3 regions of the Streptomyces sp. AK08-02 genome follow, and region 3 is predicted to be linked to each of the others. Evidence: riboswitches for the same ligand, from Rfam matches in the RefSeq annotation. Region 3 holds a riboswitch; each other region holds the start of a gene.

Region 1 (6,553 bases), on a different contig from region 3:
TCTCCACCGGCGCGTACCGCAGCAACAGCCGCTTCGGCTTGTCCTCGCCGAAGTCCACGGTCGCCTCGGCGTTCGAGCCGGTGCCCTTTACACCCACCACGGTTCCCAGACCGAACTGGTCGTGCGTGACCCTGTCCCCCACCGCCAGCGCGACCACCGGCTTCTCGACACCGCCCCGGCGCGTGGCGAAGCCCGACGCGCCCGAGGCCGCGGTGCGCGAGCGGGAGGACGACAGCGACGACGCCACCCCGGAGGCCGGGCCCGAGGATGTCGCCGGAGCCATCGCGCCCGTGCGCTTCCACTCCAGATGGGCCGCCGGGATCTCCTCAAGGAAACGCGAGGGCGGGTTGTACGAGGGCTGACCCCACGCACTGCGCAACGACGACCGCGTCAGATACAGGCGCTCACGCGCGCGCGTGATGCCGACGTAGGCGAGCCGTCGCTCCTCCTCCAGTTCCTTGGCCTGGCCGAGAGCACGCATGTGCGGGAAGACGCCGTCCTCCATGCCGGTAAGGAACACCACGGGAAACTCAAGGCCCTTGGCGGTGTGCAGGGTCATCAGGGTGATGACGCCCGAGCCGTCGTCGTCCTCGTCGGGGATCTGGTCAGAGTCGGCGACCAGGGCCACCCGCTCCAGGAACGCGGCGAGCCCTGCCGGAGCCGGCGCCTCACCTTCGGCGGCGGGCTGATCGGCCTCCCCCGCCTCGGCGGCCGCTACCGACTCCTGCTCGAACTCCAGGGCCACCGCGGCGAGTTCCTGGAGGTTCTCGATCCGGGTCTCGTCCTGCGGGTCGGTCGACGCCTGCAACTCGGCGAGGTAGCCAGTGCGTTCGAGCACCGCTTCGAGGACGGTCGCCGGGCCCGCGCCCGACTCCACGATCGTCCTCAGGTCCTCCATCAGCGTGTTGAACCGCTTGACGGCGTTGGTCGACCGGGAGGCCATGCCGTACGCCTCGTCCACCCGCTTCAGCGCCTGCGGGAAGCTGATCTTCTCGCGCTGGGACAGCGCGTCGATCATCGCCTCCGCGCGGTCGCCGATACCGCGCTTGGGCACGTTGAGGATGCGGCGCAGCGGCACCGAGTCCTCCGGGTTGGCGAGGACACGCAGGTAGGCCAGTACGTCCCGGACCTCCTTGCGCTCGTAGAAGCGGACACCGCCGACGACCTTGTAGGGCAGGCCGACGCGGATGAAGATCTCCTCGAAGACACGCGACTGGGCGTTCGTCCGGTAGAAGACGGCGACGTCACCCGCCTTCGCGTCGCCCGCGTCCGTCAGCCGGTCTATCTCCTCGGCGACGAACTGCGCCTCGTCGTGCTCGGTGTCGGCGACATAGCCGGTGATGCGCGCGCCCGCGCCCGCGTTGGTCCACAGGTTCTTGGGGCGCCGCGACTCGTTGCGCTCGATGACCGCGTTGGCTGCGCTCAGGATCGTCTGCGTGGAACGGTAGTTCTGTTCGAGCATGATCGTCGTCGCGTCCGCGTAGTCCTCCTCGAACTGGAGGATGTTGCGGATCGTCGCGCCCCGGAAGGCGTAGATCGACTGGTCGGCGTCTCCCACGACGCACAGCTCGGCGGGAGGCAGATCGTGCTCGCCGGGCGGTACGTCCACCGGGTGTTCGGAGGTTCCGACGAGTTCCCGTACGAGCGCGTACTGGGCGTGGTTGGTGTCCTGGTACTCGTCGACGAGGACGTGCCGGAAGCGACGGCGGTAGTGCTCGGCGACATCCGGGAAGGCGCGCAGCAGGTTGACCGTCGTCATGATCAGGTCGTCGAAGTCGAGCGCGTTGGCCTCACGCAGCCGCGACTGGTACATCGCGTACGCCTGGGCGAGGGTCTTCTCGAAACCGTCGCTCGCCTGGGCGGCGAAGTCCTCCTCGTCGATCAGCTCGTTCTTCAGGTTGGAGATCTTGGCGCTGAACGACTTGGGCGGGAAGCGTTTGGGGTCCAGGTCCAGGTCGCGGCAGACGAGCGCCATCAGTCGCTTGCTGTCGGCGGCGTCGTAGATGGAGAAGGAGGAGGTGAAGCCGAGCCTCTTGCTCTCCCGCCGCAGAATCCGTACGCACGCGCTGTGGAAGGTCATCACCCACATCGCGTTCGCGCGCGGGCCGACGAGCTGCTCGACGCGTTCCTTCATCTCACCGGCGGCCTTGTTGGTGAAGGTGATCGCGAGGATCTGGCCGGGATGGACGCCTCGCTCACCGAGCAGATACGCGATGCGGTGCGTGAGCACACGCGTCTTGCCGGAGCCGGCTCCCGCCACGATGAGCAGAGGGGTGTCGGCGTGCACGACGGCCGCGCGCTGGTTCTCGTTGAGCCCGTCCAGGAGCGCGGCCGGGTCCACCACGGGGCGCGGGGCGCCGTCGCGGTAGTACGCGTCCCGGTCCGGCGGCGCGTCGAACTTCCCGCCGAACAGATCGTCCGGAACGGTCTCCGGCACATGCTCGTCCTCGGGCGGTGGCGGGGGCTCCTCCGCGTGGGCCCGAGGGCTCTGGAGGTCCGCCAGGAAGCTGTCGTCAAAGAGGCTGCTCATCGCTCTCCGAGTCTAGGCGCCCCCACTGACAACCCGCCGCCACCCCGAAAACAACGCAGCCGGGATGCGAGCCCTGGATCAGACCTCACTACACACAACCTGATAATTACTTCCATAACACCCTGAATTGAATTCAAAGAGCCATGTTTAGGGTCGAGGTCACAAAAACGTATCGGGCATAGCGGTCATCAACCTTCACAGAAGCCACACCCGTTGGTTAGCGTGCCGTAAGGCCGCTCGACCTCCACCGGCGAACATCGCCGGGCCGCGCGGCCTCCGCCGAGTCCGATCGTGCCGCCCCGTGCGGCAGGAGCCGGGGACCCACCGAGAACTTGGGGTGAATCGGTCCGACTGCCGTCCAGGGCAAGGACCGTAGGGCAACCCTTCCGAATTACCCGCCCGAACCCGACAGCTAACCCGGTAGGCGGAACGTGGAAGGAGTCGCCTCCCTTGGCGTCGTCGCACCGCAAGTCGCGTCCTACGGGAACGCGCGTAGCAGGCATACGGCCCCCCGCCTTCGCCACGGCGGCCCTGACCGCCTCCGTAGCCCTGCTGACCCAGACCGCCAACGCCGCGTCGGCGGAGCCCGGCACGCCACTGGCACCCTCGGCCGACGGCCGGCCGAACATGGAGGAGGTCGAGGCGGAGGTCGACGACCTCTTCCACCAGGCCGAGTCGGCCGCCGACGTGTACAACGCCGCCAAGGAGAAGGCCGTCAGGCAGCAGGGCCGTGTCGACGCCCTGATGGACGACGTGGCCCGGCGCACCGAGAAGCTCAACGACGCGCGCGAGGAGCTGGGTTCCTTCGCCGCGGCCCAGTACCGCACCGGGTCGGCCGCCCCCGACACGGCGACGTTCCTACTGGCGGACACCCCGCAGGACTACTTCGACCAGAACCAGCTGACGGACCGCCTGACCGCCCGCCAGAAGGACACGGTCGACGAGTACGTCAACCAGCAGGCCGAGACGACGCGGAAGCGCCAGGAGGCCACCGCGAGCCTGGAGTCGCTCACGGAGTCCCAGAACGACCTGCAGACGACGAAGACCGCCGTCCAGACGAAGCTCGCACAGGCCCGCCGGCTGCTTACCCGCCTCACCGCCGAAGAGAAGCTGCGGCTCGCGGCCATCGAGCGCGCGAAGCAGGCGGAGGCGCGCCGCCAGGCGCAGGAACTCGCCCGGCAGCAGCAGGCCGCCGAGCAGCGACGCCGGCAGGACGCGGCGGCGGCTCAGCGGTCACCGAGCACCACCACTTCGGACACCGCCACCCCCGCGGTCCCCGACTCCTCGTATGCCGGCAAGGCCGAGAAGGCCCTCGCCTTCGCACGCGCACAGGTCGGCAAGCCGTATGTCTGGGGTGCGGCGGGACCAGATTCATACGACTGTTCGAGTCTCACCCAGGCCGCCTGGTGGGCCGCCGGAGTCAGCCTTCCGCGCACCACCTACGACCAGGTGAACGCTGGGACAACCGTCTCGCTCTCCGATATCCAACCCGGTGACCTGGTCTTCTTCTACGAAGGCATCAGCCATGTCGGCCTGTACATCGGCAACGGCATGATGATCCACGCACCGAAGCCGGGTGCCTACGTCCGCGAGGAGTCGATCTTCTACGACGGCGAGTCCGCGATCCACAGCGTGGTGCGCCCGGCCTGACCAGCCGACGGGGGAGCTCGGCTGGTCAGGTCCAGAGCACTGCGATGAAGATGTTCGCGGTGGTGAACAGTCCCACCAGTCCGAACAGGCGCTTGTCCACGGTCTCGTCATCCCGCTTCACATAGACGAGGCCGAGGATCACGATCAGCAGGGCCAGCTTGAGGCCGATCTTGACGTTGTTGACCGGCTGGTCGTCGGCCTGATTGAGGCCCACCAGGGCGACCCCGGTGACCAGCATGGTGAAAGCACCGTGCAGCATCGCCGGCACGAAGCGGGCCGTGCCCTGTCCCATCGCCTTCAGCTGGGTGAGGAACCCGCCCAAAAGGCAGGCGATGCCGATGATGTGCAGACCGACGCAGAAATGGATGAGTACGTCCATGAGCCGGAGCCTAGTCAGCGGCTCCCGCGTCGTACGACACCGGGCCGGGCGTACGGCCTTAGCGAGGTGTCCGCCCGGCACCCTACGGTTGAAGGCACCTCGCATATATGCACCCCATAGCACCCTGTAACCCTCACGCGCCCCGTGAACCGCCGCATCGGTCAGCCCTCTGCGCGAGTCGGCGACGCCGAAAGGGGATCACGGTCGCATGCGGTCACCCGGCGGTCGGCTGAGGCCAGTTCCGTACATGGCGTTACCTCACCACACCCCCAGGTTTAGCGTCCTGCACCAGGTGACCGGCTCCCCACCGCCGCCCGGGCCAGGGGCGGCAGTCGGACACCACCGCCGAGAAAGTCCGGCGGCGGACCGCTCCCCCTGTGCGAGCCGTCGCCGGACGCGCCACCGCCCTCCTGGGCCGCTTCCCAGGCAGTCTTCCGGCGGTCGTCGTGGTGGCGGTCGTACGAAAGGACGTGACGCCCCCGTGGCCGCGCACCGCAAGCCCCGACAGCGCTCACTCAACGGCAATACGGCCCGCACCGCCGCGACGATCGCCCTCGCGGGCGCGGCGACGGCGACCGGCTTCGACGGCATCGGGTACGCCGAGCCACAGCTGACAACGGCGCAGGTGGAGGCCAAGGTGACCAAACTGTACGAGGAGGCGGAGGTCGCCACCGAGAAGTACAACGGCGCGAAGGAGAAGGCCGAGCGGGCGGAACGGCGGCTGGGCACCCTGCGGGACGAGGCGGCACGCAAGGAGGAGCGGCTCAACTCGGCGCGGGAAGCGCTGGGTTCGATGGCCGCGGCGCAGTACCGCTCCGGCGGTCTCGACCCCGCGCTGCAACTCGCCCTCTCCGACGACCCGGACAGGTATCTGGACGGCGCCGCGTTCGCCGAACGGGCGGGCACCAGGCAGGCGTCGGACGTGGCCCGCGTACGCAAGCAGCTGCGGGAGATCGAGCAGCTGCGCGGGGCCGCCCACGTAGAGCTGGCCACCCTCAGATCCCGTCAGGCCGAGCTGAGCCGCCACAAGAAGACCGTGACCGGAAAGCTGGGCGAGGCCCGCCAACTACTGTCCCGCCTCACCACGGAGGAACGCGCCCGGCTGGCGACGGAAGGCGGCAGTGGCAGTTGGGGCGGCGGCTGGGGTGGGGGGCACGCTTCACGGTCGTCGGGGAGTGCGCGGGAGGGCCTCGGGTCATCAGGAGCGACCGGAGTCGCTGGGGCCCCCGGTGCGGCCGGGACCTCCGGAGTGGCCGAGGCGCCCAACTCACGTGCGGCGGCGGCTGTCGCCTACGCGTACCAGAAGCTCGGCAGCCCCTATGTGTGGGGCGCCACCGGGCCGGACGCCTTCGACTGCTCCGGCCTCGTCCAGGCCGCGTACCGCTCCGCAGGGATCTCCCTTCCCCGCACCACCTACGCCCAGATCAACGCCGGCCAGCGGGTCTCACCGTCCGAACTCCTCCCCGGCGACCTGGTGTTCTTCTACTCGGGCATCAGCCACGTGGGCATCTACGTGGGCCACGGCCAGATGATCCACGCCCCGAACCCGTCGGCGCCGGTACGGGTGGCACCTCTGGACGAGATGCCGCTCGCGGGCGCCACAAGGGTGGTGTGAGACAACGCCGACCAGGCGGCCCCTCTCCCCCTTCTCCCCCTAGACCAGACGCCGTGCCGTGGCCCACCTCGTCAGCTCGTGCCGGTTCGACAACTGGAGCTTCCTGAGTACCGCCGACACATGCGACTCCACCGTCTTCACGGAGATGAAAAGCTGCTTGGCGATCTCCTTGTACGCATAGCCCCGGGCGATCAGCCGCAGTACCTCTCGCTCGCGCTGGGTGAGGCGGTCGAGATCCTCGTCCACCGGTGGGGCGTCCGTGGACGCGAACGCGTCCAGGACGAACCCGGCGAGGCGCGGCGAGAACACCGCGTCGCCGTCCTGGACACGGAAGACGGAGTCGACGAGGTCCGTGCCGGTGATCGTCTTCGTCACGTAT
Region 2 (6,553 bases), on a different contig from region 3:
GGGCGTTGATCAGGCGGGTCTTGTAGACCGTGCCCGAGCCGAAGTCGCCGGAGACCTTGTCGCCGAAGGAGTCGAGGAAGCCGCCGAAGGCACCGGCGTCGGACGAGCCGCCGCCCGACGGCATACCGCTCTCGGCCCCCGAGTCGAACGTGAGGATGGAGTTCCAGCCCTCACCGATGACCTTGCCGTCATCGCCGCCGGGACCGTCCGCCGACCCGTGACCCTCGGGCCCCTTGCGGTCGCCGTCGAACTCCTTGCCGAACTCCTTACCGAAGTCCTTGCCGCGCTCCTTGCTCGGTGCCTCCTCGGCCTTGCCCGCGCCCTCCTCGGTGACCTTCGTGCCCTTGGGCGGGGTGAAGTCGAAGGTCGAGGCGGCGGGCTTGGCGAAGTCGACGTCGACGAAACCGGCGTCCACTACGGCGGCACCGCCGCTCGCCGGGGTGAGCGTGAACTTCAGCGGGGTCCCGGTCTTCGAGTCGACCGCGATACTGATCGCCCCGACCGTGGACCCGGACGCCTTCGGCTTGATGACCAGCTTGTAGGCGTCACGGCCGGCGACCTGGGCGGTGCCGTCGACGGTCACGGAGGTCGTGCTGTCGACTGCCTTCAGGGCCTCCTGGGCGAGCTCCCCGGGCGTGGCGGCCGTGTCGTCGCCGGGCAGGAGCTGGTCCTTGCCCTTGCTCTCGCCCTTGCTGCCACCCTTTTCCTTGCCGCTCTCGGACGCGGGGGCCGTGGCGTGGTAGGCCTCGTTCGACGCGCTGTCGTACGCCCACACCTCGTCGCCGTTGTGGATCACGCTGTACTCGGCGGCCTTCTCCAGCAGCGACACCTTCTGCTTGTCGGGGCCGTCCGCGGCGACGCGGATCGTGTGCGTGCCGGACGCCAGTGCGAGGAGCTTGGCGCTCGGATCGGCGGCCGACCCCGAGCCGTCGGAAGCCCCGCCGAGACCGCCGCCCGACAGAAGTCCGCTCTCCAGGCCGCCGAGGTCGGGCAGTCCCAGATCCGTACTGATCTTCACCGTGCCGGACAACTGCTGTACGTCCGACGCGGCGATCTTCTCGATGAGCTGCTGCGCGCTGATCTTCGGCAGATCGGGGTCACCGGAGCCGGCGAACGCCGGTACCAGCCCGATCGTCGCGACCGTCAGACCGATCACCGCGGCCGGGGCGGCGTACCGCGCGGCCTTGCGGCGCCGGGACGGCACGTCCTCGGCCTCGATCTCGGCCTCGATCCGGTTCCCGGCCTTGGCCTCTTCGTACGGTGCCATGTGTGCCTTACCTCCGTCGTCGGCGGCGGCTGTCCGTCCCACACTTGTCCACCCTGAGCCGCCATTCTCACCCGAACCGGTGAGGAGTGGTTGGTTTCCATCTCACCAAATCCACGAGGAGGAATCGTCAGACCTTGGGCTCAACTCCATGTACTGCTACGGGATGACATCAGGAGGCGCAGCTTCCCCCGACCCCTAGGGGGCCGGCGCCCCACTCCCGGCGACGGGACGGGCCGAGACAGGGCAGGTGCGGTCAGGTGAGCGGGGCGGGGCGGACGCCTCAGCCGGCCCGGTGCACCACCGCGTCGCACATCTCCACCAAGGCGGCCTTGGCGTCGCACTCCACCAACGGCGCCAACGCGGCCCGCGCGTCCTCCGCGTACCGCACGGTGTCCCGACGGGCCTGCTCCAGCGCCGGGTGCGCCCGCAGTCGGGCCAGCGCCTCCGCGTGCCGGGCGTCGTCACTCAGGTCGGAGTCCAGCAACTCGCACAACGCGACGTCCTCGGCCAGCCCCAGCCGGGCCACCCGCTCCCGCAACCGCAGCACGGGCATGGTGGGAATGCCCTCCCGCAGATCCGTCCCGGGTGTCTTGCCCGACTCGTGGGAGTCGGACGCGATGTCCAGCACGTCGTCCGCGAGCTGGAAGGCGACCCCGAGCCGCTCCCCGTACTGGGTGAGCACATCCACGACACCGTCGTCGGCCCCGGACATCATCGCCCCGAACCGGCAGGCCACGGCCACCAGCGACCCGGTCTTCCCGCCCAGTACATCCAGATAGTGCTCGACGGGGTCCCGGCCGTCCGACGGTCCCGCCGTCTCCAGGATCTGCCCGGTCACCAGCCGCTCGAACGCCTCCGCCTGCACCCGAACCGCCTCGGGCCCGAGATCGGCGAGGATGTGCGAAGCCCGTGCGAACAGGAAGTCCCCGGTGAGGACCGCGACGGAGTTCCCCCAGCGTGTGTTGGCGCTGGGCACACCGCGACGCACCTCGGCCTCGTCCATGACGTCGTCGTGGTACAGCGTCGCGAGGTGGGTCAGCTCCACCACCACCGCGGACGGCACGATGCCCGGCGCGTGCCGGTCCCCGAACTGTGCCGCGAGCATCACGAGGAGTGGCCGGAACCGCTTCCCGCCCGCCCGTACGAGATGCTGCGCGGCCTCCGTGATGAAGGGGACCTCGCTCTTGGTGGCTTCGAGCAACCCTTCCTCGACAGCCGCCAATCCGGCCTGGACATCGGCTTCGAGAGCCTGGTCCCGCACGCTCAGCCCGAACGGCCCGACGACGGTCACGAGGGATCTCCTGTCTGCTGGTGTCTACTGGCGGTCACACGGTGTGTCGATAGATCGCTGCCATCACTCAAGTCAGCGTATCCGGTCATGTTTCGATCACCGCTAGCGCCCGCCCGTCCAGGCCAGGCGCTATCGGATCACGACCGGAATGTTTTTGATCAGTCCAAAGCATGGACATTTATAAACATCCCGCGCCCCGTAGGCGAGCACTCACGCGCATACGTCACCTCATCCCCACCGTTCACCGCGACCGTCACCACAACAACGTCACGTGGCGCGCCCGAGGTTCCGCCACCCACAACGCCTCACACCGTCGCGCAACGCCTCGCAATATCACGCAATGGACATGAGCATTCAAGTAACGCCAAATGCCCCAAAACCCTTGCTCATCGCACTCATGTCACGACTACCCCCGCTCCGTGATTCGAGTCACGCCCACGGGCACCCCCCTCCGCCCGCGCTTCGCAAACTACCCATTCGCTAAAGGCAAGTTGCCCTTCAGGCCCCATCTCCAACTTGCCCCTTTTATCCGCAATGGGCATCCCAAATGGGTAAGTCCTGCATTTCTGCCCCTTGTTCGATCCATGTGCTCTCGCATACGTTTCGCGCCACACCGGGCGGACCGCCGAATCCTGCCACCGCCCACAGAGCAGCAGACCCACCCACCCACATGACTCACGCAGGCAGGAGCGGGGGACCCAGGTAAGCCGCCGGTCCGGGCGTTCGCGCCGGACCGGCTCGGGGTGAAGCCGTGCGCCGACCGCGCGCCCGGCCGGGCATCTCCCGCCCGAACCCGACAGCTCACCTCGCAGGCGCCGGAGAGGACTCACCATGCCCGCACGAGGTCAGCACCACCGCGCGAGAAGCCTGCGCCGCCCGCTCACACTCACGCGCACACTCGCCATCACGGCCACGGCCGCCGCAGCCCTGGCCATCCCGGTCGTGACTGCGACGACGGCCTCGGCCGCACCTTCCGCCGCGTCCACAACGACGTACTACGCGAACAACCTGGACGGCTGGATCCGCGAATCGCTCGACATCATGGCGCAGCACGGCATCCCCGGAACGTACGACGGCATCTACCGCAACGTCATCCGCGAGTCGTCGGGCAACCCGTACGCCATCAACAACTGGGACTCGAACGCGGCAGCCGGAACCCCCTCCAAGGGCCTCCTCCAGGTCATCGACCCGACCTTCGCCGCGTACCACGTCGCCGGCACCTCGTACGACCCCTACGACCCGATCGCGAACATCACCGCCGCCTGCAACTACGCGGCGGCGCGCTACGGATCGATCGACAACGTGTTCGGGGCCTACTAGTCCGCCCCCTGGACCAGTGGCCGCCCAGGCCCGGTACACCCGGGCCTGGGCGGCACGGAGGGTGGGGCGGTCCGGTATCCCCAGGGCTACCGGACCGCTCCACCCTCGAACAGCCGCTCCAGCACCACCGCGATGCCGTCGTCCTCGTTCGAGAGGGTGACCTCGTCCGCCACGGCCTTCAGTTCGGGATGGGCATTGGCCATGGCAACTCCGTGGGCCGCCCAGTCGAACATCGGGATGTCATTGGGCATGTCACCGAAGGCGATGGTGGCCGCCGACGTCAGTCCGAGGTACTCGGCGGCCAGCGCGAGCCCCGTCGCCTTGGTGATGCCGCATGGCTGGAGTTCGACGGTGCCCGGCCCCGACATGGTGACCGTCGCGAGGGAACCGACCGCTCCGCGCGCCGCCGACGCCAACTCGTCGTCGGACAGGGACGGATGGCGCAGCAGTACCTTGCTGATGGGCTCGGCCCACAGGTCGTCCCGGTGCCGCACCCGTACGGCGGGCAGCGTCGGGTGCGGCATCAGATACCCCGGCTCGATGAGCGTGAGCCCGTCCACACCGTCCTGATCGACAGCGGCGTACACCTGCCCGACCTCGGCCTCGATCTTGCCGAGCGCGGTCTCCGCCAGCTCCTGGTCCAGGGTCACCGACCACAGCAGCCGGTCCGCACCGGCGTCGTACACCTGCGCTCCCTGACCGCACACCGCGAGCCCCCCGGCACCGAGGTCGTCGAGCAGCGGCCGGACTCTCGGCGCCGGCCGTCCCGTCACGACCAGATGCCGGGCGCCGGCGGCCGTGGCGAGCGCGAGCGCGGCCCGCGACCGGTCGGAGAGCGTGTCGTCGGCACGCAGAAGCGTTCCGTCCAGGTCGGTGGCGATAAGTGCGTATGCGGTGGGAGCGGCCATGATCCAGAGAATACGGATCGTTCGGCACCTCGGTATCCGCCCGAACCGGACGACGTACGGCATCCCGGCAGCAACAGCCCCCCGCGCCCGGGCCGGTTCCTGTCGCGACACCGGCCCGGGAAGGCACGATCAGCACAGCAGCGCCCCCGGGGCGAGTATCTGGGCACCGGGGCGGTCAGGGGTCTGGCAGGGGTGGGCGCGGCAAGCGTCGGCTACCACGCGGGGCGGGGCGGGGCGGGGCCGACACGGGCGGAGTGCCCTACCCGTGCGCCGCCGCCAGATGCCGCGCCAGCCTCGGAGAGGCGAACTCCGTTCCGCACACGAACCGCATCACCGGCCCGTACGAAGCGGCCGCCGGCAACCCCGTGAAGTACAACCCGGGTACGGATGACACATACCCGGCCCCGAGCCTCGGCGTCCCCCTGCTCACCGCCAGCTCCATACGCAGCTCATGTCCGAGAAAGTCCATCGCGGCGATGTCGACGCGGTAGCCGGTCGCGGCTATCACATGGTCGGCCGACAAGTCCCGTATACGGCCGCCGGGTTCCTCGACCGTCAGCACCGGGTGCCCCCCGACGAAGCCCACTCCGCTCCCCGAACCGTCCCCTTTCTGCGCACCCTTGGCGCCCTGCGTACCCTCCGCCTCAGCCGCTCCCGCGACCTCCATAGCCCCCGTGACTCCCGCGACTCCCGCGACTCCCGCCCGGACGATCCGTGCGACCTCGCTCACCTGCACCTCGCCCTCGAACCGGTCGCGCAGCCACCACGCACCGAGCGGTCCGAGAACCCGGCGGACCAGATAGTGGCGAGCCCGGGCCGGGAGATAGCGGTAGGGGTGCGGATAGTAGGTGAGGGCCCAGAGCGACCACGCGTTGCCGAACGGCGACTCGGGCCGCAGCCTCGGCTGCTGCCAAGGGGGCGCGCCGAAGGCGACCCGACCGCTCCCCCGCGACACCACCCGTACCCGTGCTCCCGCCTCCGCCGCCAGTGCCGCCGTCTCCAGCGCGGACTGGCCCGCCCCGACGACGATCAGCTCCCTGCCCTCGAACCGGCTCAGGTCATGATGCTGCGAACTGTGGGACACCGGTCCCGTGGGCGAGGGCCCGTCCGGCGCCGCGGCCGCCAGCTCCGGGGGCAGATGCGCGAGCCCTGACAGGCCCGTCGCCACCACGACCGCGCGTGCGGTGAACAACTCACCCGAGTCCAGCTTGAGTTCGAAGCCATCCCCCCTGCTGTGGCCGCTGCCACCTCCGCTACCCGTTCCTTTGGGGCGCCTGTCCACGGACACCACCCGCACCCGCTCCAACTCGGGCACGAGCCGCTGCTGGAACCACTCGCCGTACGCGATGAACGTCTCCACCGGGATGATGTCCTCGTCGGTGACCAGTCGGCGCGCCCCCACCGCGTCGCAGTAGTCCACCAGGGCGTGACCATGCTGCGGGGCGTCGATACTGGAGGCCGCCGGTGTGGATTTCAGGAGCATCCCGGCGGGCATGTGGTCCCGCCAGCTCACCATGGGCTCGCCGAACACTCTCACCGGGATGCCACGTGCCCGCAGATGCGCGGCGGTGGACAGTCCGAACGGTCCCGCGCCGATAATCGCTACTGGATGATTCACGAAGTCCCTCCCCAGGACGCTGCTTCGCCACTTCGTGTTGCTCTGTACTCACTGCCATCCGCACCACCCCGCCCCCGCCCCCGCACCGGACGCCCGCGCCCCGGCTCTCGCCGGCAGCTCCGGCTCTCAGCCGACGCCGCCGCCACGGC
Region 3 (6,553 bases):
GCGCTCCGCTGGAGGGGCGGCGAAAGGTTGCCGGTTCACTGCGGCGCCGTTGGGCCCGGTCGCGCAGTTCCCCGCGCCCTTCGGGGGCGCTTGCGAACCCCAGGCCGAAAAGCTCACGCACCACCTCGCGCCAGGCTCTGTACGTCCTGTACATTTTTTACGGAAGCCATCGAGGAGGCGCACGCCATGAACGACGTCGACGAACCGTCAGCCCGTTACGTCCTGCCCGAGTTCACCGAACGCACCAGCTCCGGGAGCCGGACGCTGGATCCGTACTCGAAGCTCCTGGAGGAGCGGATCGTCTTTCTCGGGACGCCGGTCGACGACACCTCGGCGAACGACGTGATGGCCCAGTTCATGCATCTCGAATACCTGGCACCCGACCGGGACATCTCCCTGTACATCAACTCCCCCGGCGGCTCGTTCAGCGCGATGACGGCGATCTACGACACGATGCGGTTCGTCACCTGCGACGTGGAGACGATCTGTCTGGGGCAGGCGGCCTCCGCGGCGGCCGTGCTGCTGGCCGCGGGTACGCCGGGCAAGCGCAGCGCTCTGCCGGGAGCCCGGGTGCTGATCCACCAGCCCTCGCTGTCCGGGCCGGTCCATGGCCAGGTGAGCGATCTCTCCATTCAGGCCCAAGAATTGGGCAGGGTCCGTAACCTGCTGGAAGAGCTGCTCGTACGGCACACCGGCCAGAGCCCGGAGCGGGTCGCCGCGGACATCGAGCGGGACAAGATCATGGACGCCCAGGCCGCTCTGGAATACGGGCTGGTGGACCGGATCGTGCCCAGCCGCAAGTCGTCGCACCCCACCCCCGGTACGAGGTGAGCCGCCGATGCTTCCACCCGAACTTCCTCCGCTGCCCGCGCTGACGCGCGCGGAGGGCGAGTTGATCGACCGTTACCTCGAAGTGGCCGATCTGCTCGGCCGTATCAATCCCGCGTATCACGGAGACACCTACCGCGGGCTGCGGGCCGCGCAGGCGCTCGTCGCCAAGGCGGTGGCGTTGCGCGACGCGCTGGAGCTGATGCATCAGCGGGGCGAGGCCGAGGTGCACGCCCACACGCTGGCGCGTGCGCTGCGCGTCCTGGACGGGGAGCGCCGCACGGCGCGCGTCACCGTTCCGCGCGAGCCCGCCGGTTGACGTGCCGTACCCACGGGACCGCATCGGGCGGGCTCACCCGTGAGGTGACGGAGTGTCCGGAACGGCTGGGGAAGTGACCGGATGGCATCCCCCGTTCGGCGTAGTCACGGATCCTCCGTCCGGCCCGCACGACTTGCGCGAAACGCATGGTTCGTAACCGAATCGAGACCGCTGAACCCCTGGTCCGAGGGTGCGCGACCCCCTCGAAAGTCCTTCTGGAGTACGGGTGTCCACCCGAACGGGCCAGCGGTGAGTAACACCACAAAGCCCCGGTTCCATTGGGATTTTCCTACTTCCATGAGCCAAGATCCCTTCCTGACGACAAGCCCCCGCCACAAGCGGCGGGGCGATCCGGGCGGACGCCGAGTCCTGCCGCCGCCTGGATGACCGGTCGACAGATGTGCATCGGCAGGAGTGGAGGACCCAAGCACGACGGGTCGCCGGAACGGTCAAGCCATGACCGGACCGAGCAGCCCTTGGGGTGAAGCCGCGTCAGCGGCCGGGCAACTTCGCCAGCCCGAATCCGACAGGTCATCCTTCACAGGCGGCTGACGAAGGGTTGCGCATGTCTGCGCTCAATCGTGTCCCGTCGCTGATGACCCGGGCCGGTACGGCCTCGGCTCTCACTCTTGTCGCCGTGGGCGGCAGCCTGGTGATCCCCGGTGTCGCGACCGACGCCGCCGCGGCGGTCGCTCCGTCGACGAAGGCACTTCAGATCGCGGCTTCCAAGAAGGGCTCCGCGTACAAGTACGGCGCCGCGGGACCGAAGAGGTTCGACTGCTCCGGTCTGACGCAGTATTCGTTCAAGAAGGCGGGCAAGTCCCTGCCGCGTACGGCGGCGGCCCAGTACAACAAGACCAAGCACATCTCCGCCAAGAGCCGCAGGGGCGGGGACCTGGTCTTCTTCCACTCGGGCTCGAACGTCTACCACGTGGGCATCTACGCCGGGAAGGGAAAGATCTGGCACTCCCCGAAGACCGGGGACGTCGTCAAGCTCCAGAAGATCTGGACGAAGAGCGTCTGGTACGGCCGGGTCAGCTGACCTCCCCGGGGCGGGCCGGCGGCCTTGAGCCGCCGGCCCGCGCCGGACGTTCTCGGTGGTCCGCCGCACCGGCGAGACCCCGCACGCCGACGGCGCGGATTCAAGGCTCCTGCTGCCCGACCGCCGTCACCGGGGGCCTGGCCGGGACCGTCCACGGAAGTTCGATCGACACCGTCTTGCCGCCCTCCCGAGTGGGGCGGACACGCAGCCTGCCGCCCGACTCGGCGGTCAGCCAGCGAATGATGACCATCCCGCGCCCGTTGTCCTGCTGCACGGCGGCGGGCAGCCGTTTGGGGAAGCGCGGGTGGCTGTCGGTCACCCCGATGCGCAGGTGTTCGTCACGATCGAGGGCGATGTCCACCGTGAAGGTGGGTGACAACCCGAAGGTGTGCTGTACGGCGTTCGTGGCGAGTTCCGAGATGATCAGGCGGATCGTGTCGGCGGCCTCGGAGTCACCCGCCAGGCCCCATTCCGCCAGCACGTTGGCGACATACGCGCGGGCGGCGGAGACCGAGGCGGGATCGCTCGGCAGAGTGACGGATGCTTCCAGGTGGTCTGCCATGGCGACGTCGTCCCTTTCCCACAGGACCGGGGCCCGACACGGAGCGGCTGGTTCGAGTACGGTCCCGGACTGGTGCTTCGCGCCAGAGTGCCATTCCGGCACCGGTCACGGGGTGCGATCCACCAAGATATGCATATATCTGTCGCTCGAAGCGGTGAACTCTGCGACCCCAGAACGTATTCGGGCGGCTCATCAGGAGTAAGGGGTGGCCCATGCAGTACGGTCCCGCGGTGCGCCGCCGAAAGCTGGGTGCCGAACTGCGCGCGCTGCGTGCCAGGGCCGGGCTCACGAGCGGTCAGGCGGCCCGGCTGGTGGGCTGGCACCAGTCGAAGGTGAGCCGGATCGAGACAGGCGCGAGCGGGGTGAGACCGGCGGACGTCCGGTTACTTCTGGACGCGTACGCCGTGCCCGAGGGCGAGTCGCGTGAGTTGCTGCTCGTGCTGGCGGGGACCGAGGACGGCGACCGGCACAACTGGTGGCACGCCTACCGCGGCGTGCTGCCGCCCGCCTACCGGGATTTCATCAGCCTGGAGTCGCAGGCCGGCACCATGCGCACGCTGGAGACCTCGGTGGTGCCGGGGTTGCTGCAGACCCGGGAGTACGCCCGTGCGATGACCCGGGCCGCCGTGGACGGCCTGGAGGAGAAGCGGCTCGACGCCCTGGTCGAGGTGCGGCTGGCCCGGCAGGACGTGCTGCGTTCGGACCGGCCCCTGGCGTTGAGCGCGGTCCTCGACGAGGCGGTGCTGCGCCGCGAGGTGGGAGGTCCCGAGGTGATGACGCGTCAGCTGGCGCGGCTTCTGGAAGCGGCCCAGCTGCCTCAAGTGCGGCTGCAGATCCTGCCGTTCACCGCGGGTGCGTACATCGGTATCACCGGCCCTTTCGTTATCTTCTCCTTTCCGAGCACTTCTGACTTGGATGTGGTTGTTCTCGACCAGATGATGAGTAGCCTCTACCTCGAACGGAAAGAAGACCTCCGGGCCTACAGCGAGGCCTTCAACACCCTTCAGATCCACGCCCTTTCGCCCGAGGACTCGTTGGATTTCATCGCCGGTCTGCAGCACGGCGTGTGAGGAGGCACCATGACCGCACCGCCTCGGAACGTCCCGTCCGTCGTCGAACCGCCCGGTGTGCGATGGCTGCGCAGCAGCTACAGCACGGGCGCGAACAACTGTGTGGAGACGGCCCGTCCGGACACCGATGTCCCGGCCGGACCGCTCGCCGTACGCGACTCCAAGAACGCCACCGGGCCCGTCCTGCTCTTCTCCCCCGAGAGCTGGCAGGGATTCCTCACCGCGTTCCGGTGATCGCCCTACGACACACGGCCGCGGTCCGCCGACTCGTGGTCGTGTGTCACTGATCAACGGCACTGTGGATCTACGTGTCTACGGTCGGTTCCCGCCGATCACCTGTACCGCCCGCGCGATCTGTTCCTCGGCCAGGTCCGCGCGGGCGGTCAGCCGCAGCCGGGACACCCCGTCCGGCACGGACGGCGGGCGGAAGCAGCCCACGCCCACTCCCGCGGCCCGGCAGTCGGCCGCCCACCGCACGGCCCCCTCCGGGGACGGTGCGCGCACGGAGACCACGGCCGCGTCCGGCCGTACCGCCGACAGCCCCTCCGCCGTCAGCCGGGTGTGCAGATCACGCGCCACCGCACGCGCCCGTGCGGCCCGTTCGGGCTCGCGGCGCAGCAGGGTGAGGGCCGCGAGGGCCGCGCCCGCCGCGGCGGGGGCGAGACCGGTGTCGAAGATGAACGTCCGGGCCGCGTTGACCAGGTGTTCGATCACCGGGGCGGACCCCAGCACCGCACCCCCCTGGCTGCCGAGCGACTTGGACAGCGTGACCGTCACGACGACGTCCGGCGCGCCCGCGAGCCCGGCCGCGAACGCCGACCCCTGCCCGCCCTCGCCCAGGACTCCCAGCCCGTGGGCGTCGTCGACGACGATTCCCGCGCCGAACTCCCGGCAGACGGCGGCGAGTTCGGCCAGGGGTGCGGCGTCCCCGTCGACCGAGAAGACCGTGTCGGACACGGCGACGGCCGGTCCGGTGTGGGTGCCGAGCGCTTTGCGGAAGGCGTCCGGGTCGGCGTGCCCGACGACCTGGGTCGTCCCTCGGGCGAGGCGGCAGCCGTCGATCAGCGAGGCGTGGTTGCCCGCGTCGGAGACGACGAGGGAGCCGTGCGGTGCGAGCGCGGTGACGGCGGCGAGGTTGGCCGCATAGCCGGAGGAGAAGACCAGGGCGGCCTCGAAGCCGCAGAATTCGGCCAGTTCGCGTTCGAGTTCCGCGTGCAGTTCGGTGCTGCCGGTGACGAGCCGAGAGCCGGTGGCCCCGCCGCCCCAGCGCCGGGCGGCCCGGGCCGCGCCCTCGGTGACCTCGGGGTGGCGGGCCAGGCCCAGATAGTCGTTGCTCGCGAGGTCGAGGAGCGGGGAGTCGGCGGGACGGGGCCGCAGGGTCCGTACGAGCCCGGCGCGGCAGCGCGCCTCGGCCTGCTCGTCGATCCAGCCGAACGCCATGAGTCCTCCGGGCAGCTACGTGTTTGTAGGCAGTGGACAGACCCTAGCCGGACCCTCTGACTCGCAGGATGTGGCAATACCCACAGCGGGTTTTATCAAGCAATGAAAAAGACCAGGTCAGAGGCTGTATCACGCCCTAGACCGAAGATCGTTTCTCACAGTCTGTCGAGCAATGCTCAAGACCTGACAGCACTGCGGACGATGCCGAAAGCGCGTGACGCCGGCCTGAGCGTCCCGATCGGTAACTCTCCGTGCTTGTTCGGTACGGGGAAGGCGCCAACTGGCAGGGGCGCGAGCGCGCCGCACCAGCCCGGCTGCTCAACGCCGACCACGGCTCGGGTAGGCGGGGCGGCGGTCCGAAGGCCGCTCGGGCCCGGGACCCCAGCGGGCCAGACCGAGCAGTTTTCGAGAAGTACCGGCGACTCGGCCGCCCTACCGTCGAGGACATGAACTCCATCGACTCCGTCACCCTTGAGGTGGCCGACACCACGGCCGCCGCCCACTTCTACTCCACCGCATTCGGACTGGGCTCGTCGCACGTGCGCCTGCGTGCCTCCGAAGCCCCCACGACCGGCTTCCGAGGTTTCACCCTGTCGCTCGTGGTGTCCCAGCCGGGCAACGTCAACGCACTTGTCGGCGCCGCCCTCGACGCCGGCGCCACCGCCCTCAAGCCCACCTCGAAGTCGCTGTGGGGCTACGGCGGAGTCATCCAGTCCCCGGACGGCACGATCTGGAAGATCGCGACATCGGCGAGGAAGGACACGGGCCCGGTCACCCGGGACTTCGACGAGCTCGTGCTCCTGCTGGGCGTCGAGGATGTGAAGGCCACCAAGCAGTTCTACATCGAACAGGGCCTCACCGTGGGGAAGAGCTTCGGCGGCAAGTACGTCGAGTTCGCCACCGGGCCGGGCCCCGTCAAGTTGGCTCTGTACAAGCGCCGTGCCCTCGCCAAGGACGCGGGTGTCCCCGCCGTCGGCACCGGATCGCACCGCCTCGTGCTCTCCACCGACGCCGCCCCGTTCAGCGACCCGGACGGGTTCCTCTGGGAAACCACTACTCCCTTGACCGTCACCGCCTGACCCGATGACCTCCGATTACAGGACGGCACTGACAGAGGAGGCCCCCTAAACGCCCGGCCGCTCGCGTGAAACCGGACCTGCTGCCCGTTCAGCCGCCGTTCCACAACGCCGATCCGGTGGCACAGAGCAAGGATCTCGACATCTCTCTCCCGCTCGCTCATCGGCAGCAGTCCCAGCATCACGAACGCGTTCGTCACACCCAGGTACGCCAGT

The links. A riboswitch is a leader RNA that binds a small molecule or an ion and turns the genes downstream of it on or off. The one in region 3 is predicted to bind cyclic di-AMP.
Region 1: linked by a shared signal. The riboswitch ahead of PV734_RS41825 (NlpC/P60 family protein) and the one ahead of PV734_RS15980 (C40 family peptidase) in region 3 are both predicted to bind cyclic di-AMP.
Region 2: linked by a shared signal. The riboswitch ahead of PV734_RS14525 (transglycosylase SLT domain-containing protein) and the one ahead of PV734_RS15980 (C40 family peptidase) in region 3 are both predicted to bind cyclic di-AMP.

What each region holds. Positions count from the first base shown of each region.
Region 1 is NZ_JARAZV010000028.1:49,404-55,956, reverse strand. Features, by position in the region: gene pcrA (DNA helicase PcrA) at 1-2,530, opposite strand, end outside; cyclic di-AMP (ydaO/yuaA leader) riboswitch at 2,798-2,973, shown strand; gene PV734_RS41825 (NlpC/P60 family protein) at 2,981-4,180, shown strand; gene PV734_RS41820 (hypothetical protein) at 4,206-4,559, opposite strand; gene PV734_RS41815 (NlpC/P60 family protein) at 5,041-6,174, shown strand; gene PV734_RS41810 (response regulator transcription factor) at 6,214-6,553, opposite strand, start outside.
Region 2 is NZ_JARAZV010000006.1:237,587-244,139, forward strand. Features, by position in the region: gene PV734_RS14515 (DUF2092 domain-containing protein) at 1-1,267, opposite strand, end outside; gene PV734_RS14520 (polyprenyl synthetase family protein) at 1,548-2,558, opposite strand; cyclic di-AMP (ydaO/yuaA leader) riboswitch at 3,227-3,386, shown strand; gene PV734_RS14525 (transglycosylase SLT domain-containing protein) at 3,390-3,878, shown strand; gene PV734_RS14530 (HAD family hydrolase) at 3,965-4,786, opposite strand; gene PV734_RS14535 (NAD(P)-binding domain-containing protein) at 5,046-6,404, opposite strand; gene PV734_RS14540 (ATP-grasp domain-containing protein) at 6,531-6,553, opposite strand, start outside.
Region 3 is NZ_JARAZV010000007.1:93,015-99,567, forward strand. Features, by position in the region: gene PV734_RS15970 (ATP-dependent Clp protease proteolytic subunit) at 187-831, shown strand; gene PV734_RS15975 (hypothetical protein) at 839-1,147, shown strand; cyclic di-AMP (ydaO/yuaA leader) riboswitch at 1,530-1,709, shown strand; gene PV734_RS15980 (C40 family peptidase) at 1,713-2,189, shown strand; gene PV734_RS15985 (ATP-binding protein) at 2,290-2,751, opposite strand; gene PV734_RS15990 (helix-turn-helix transcriptional regulator) at 2,964-3,821, shown strand; gene PV734_RS15995 (DUF397 domain-containing protein) at 3,831-4,055, shown strand; gene PV734_RS16000 (8-amino-7-oxononanoate synthase) at 4,134-5,261, opposite strand; gene PV734_RS16005 (glyoxalase) at 5,708-6,340, shown strand.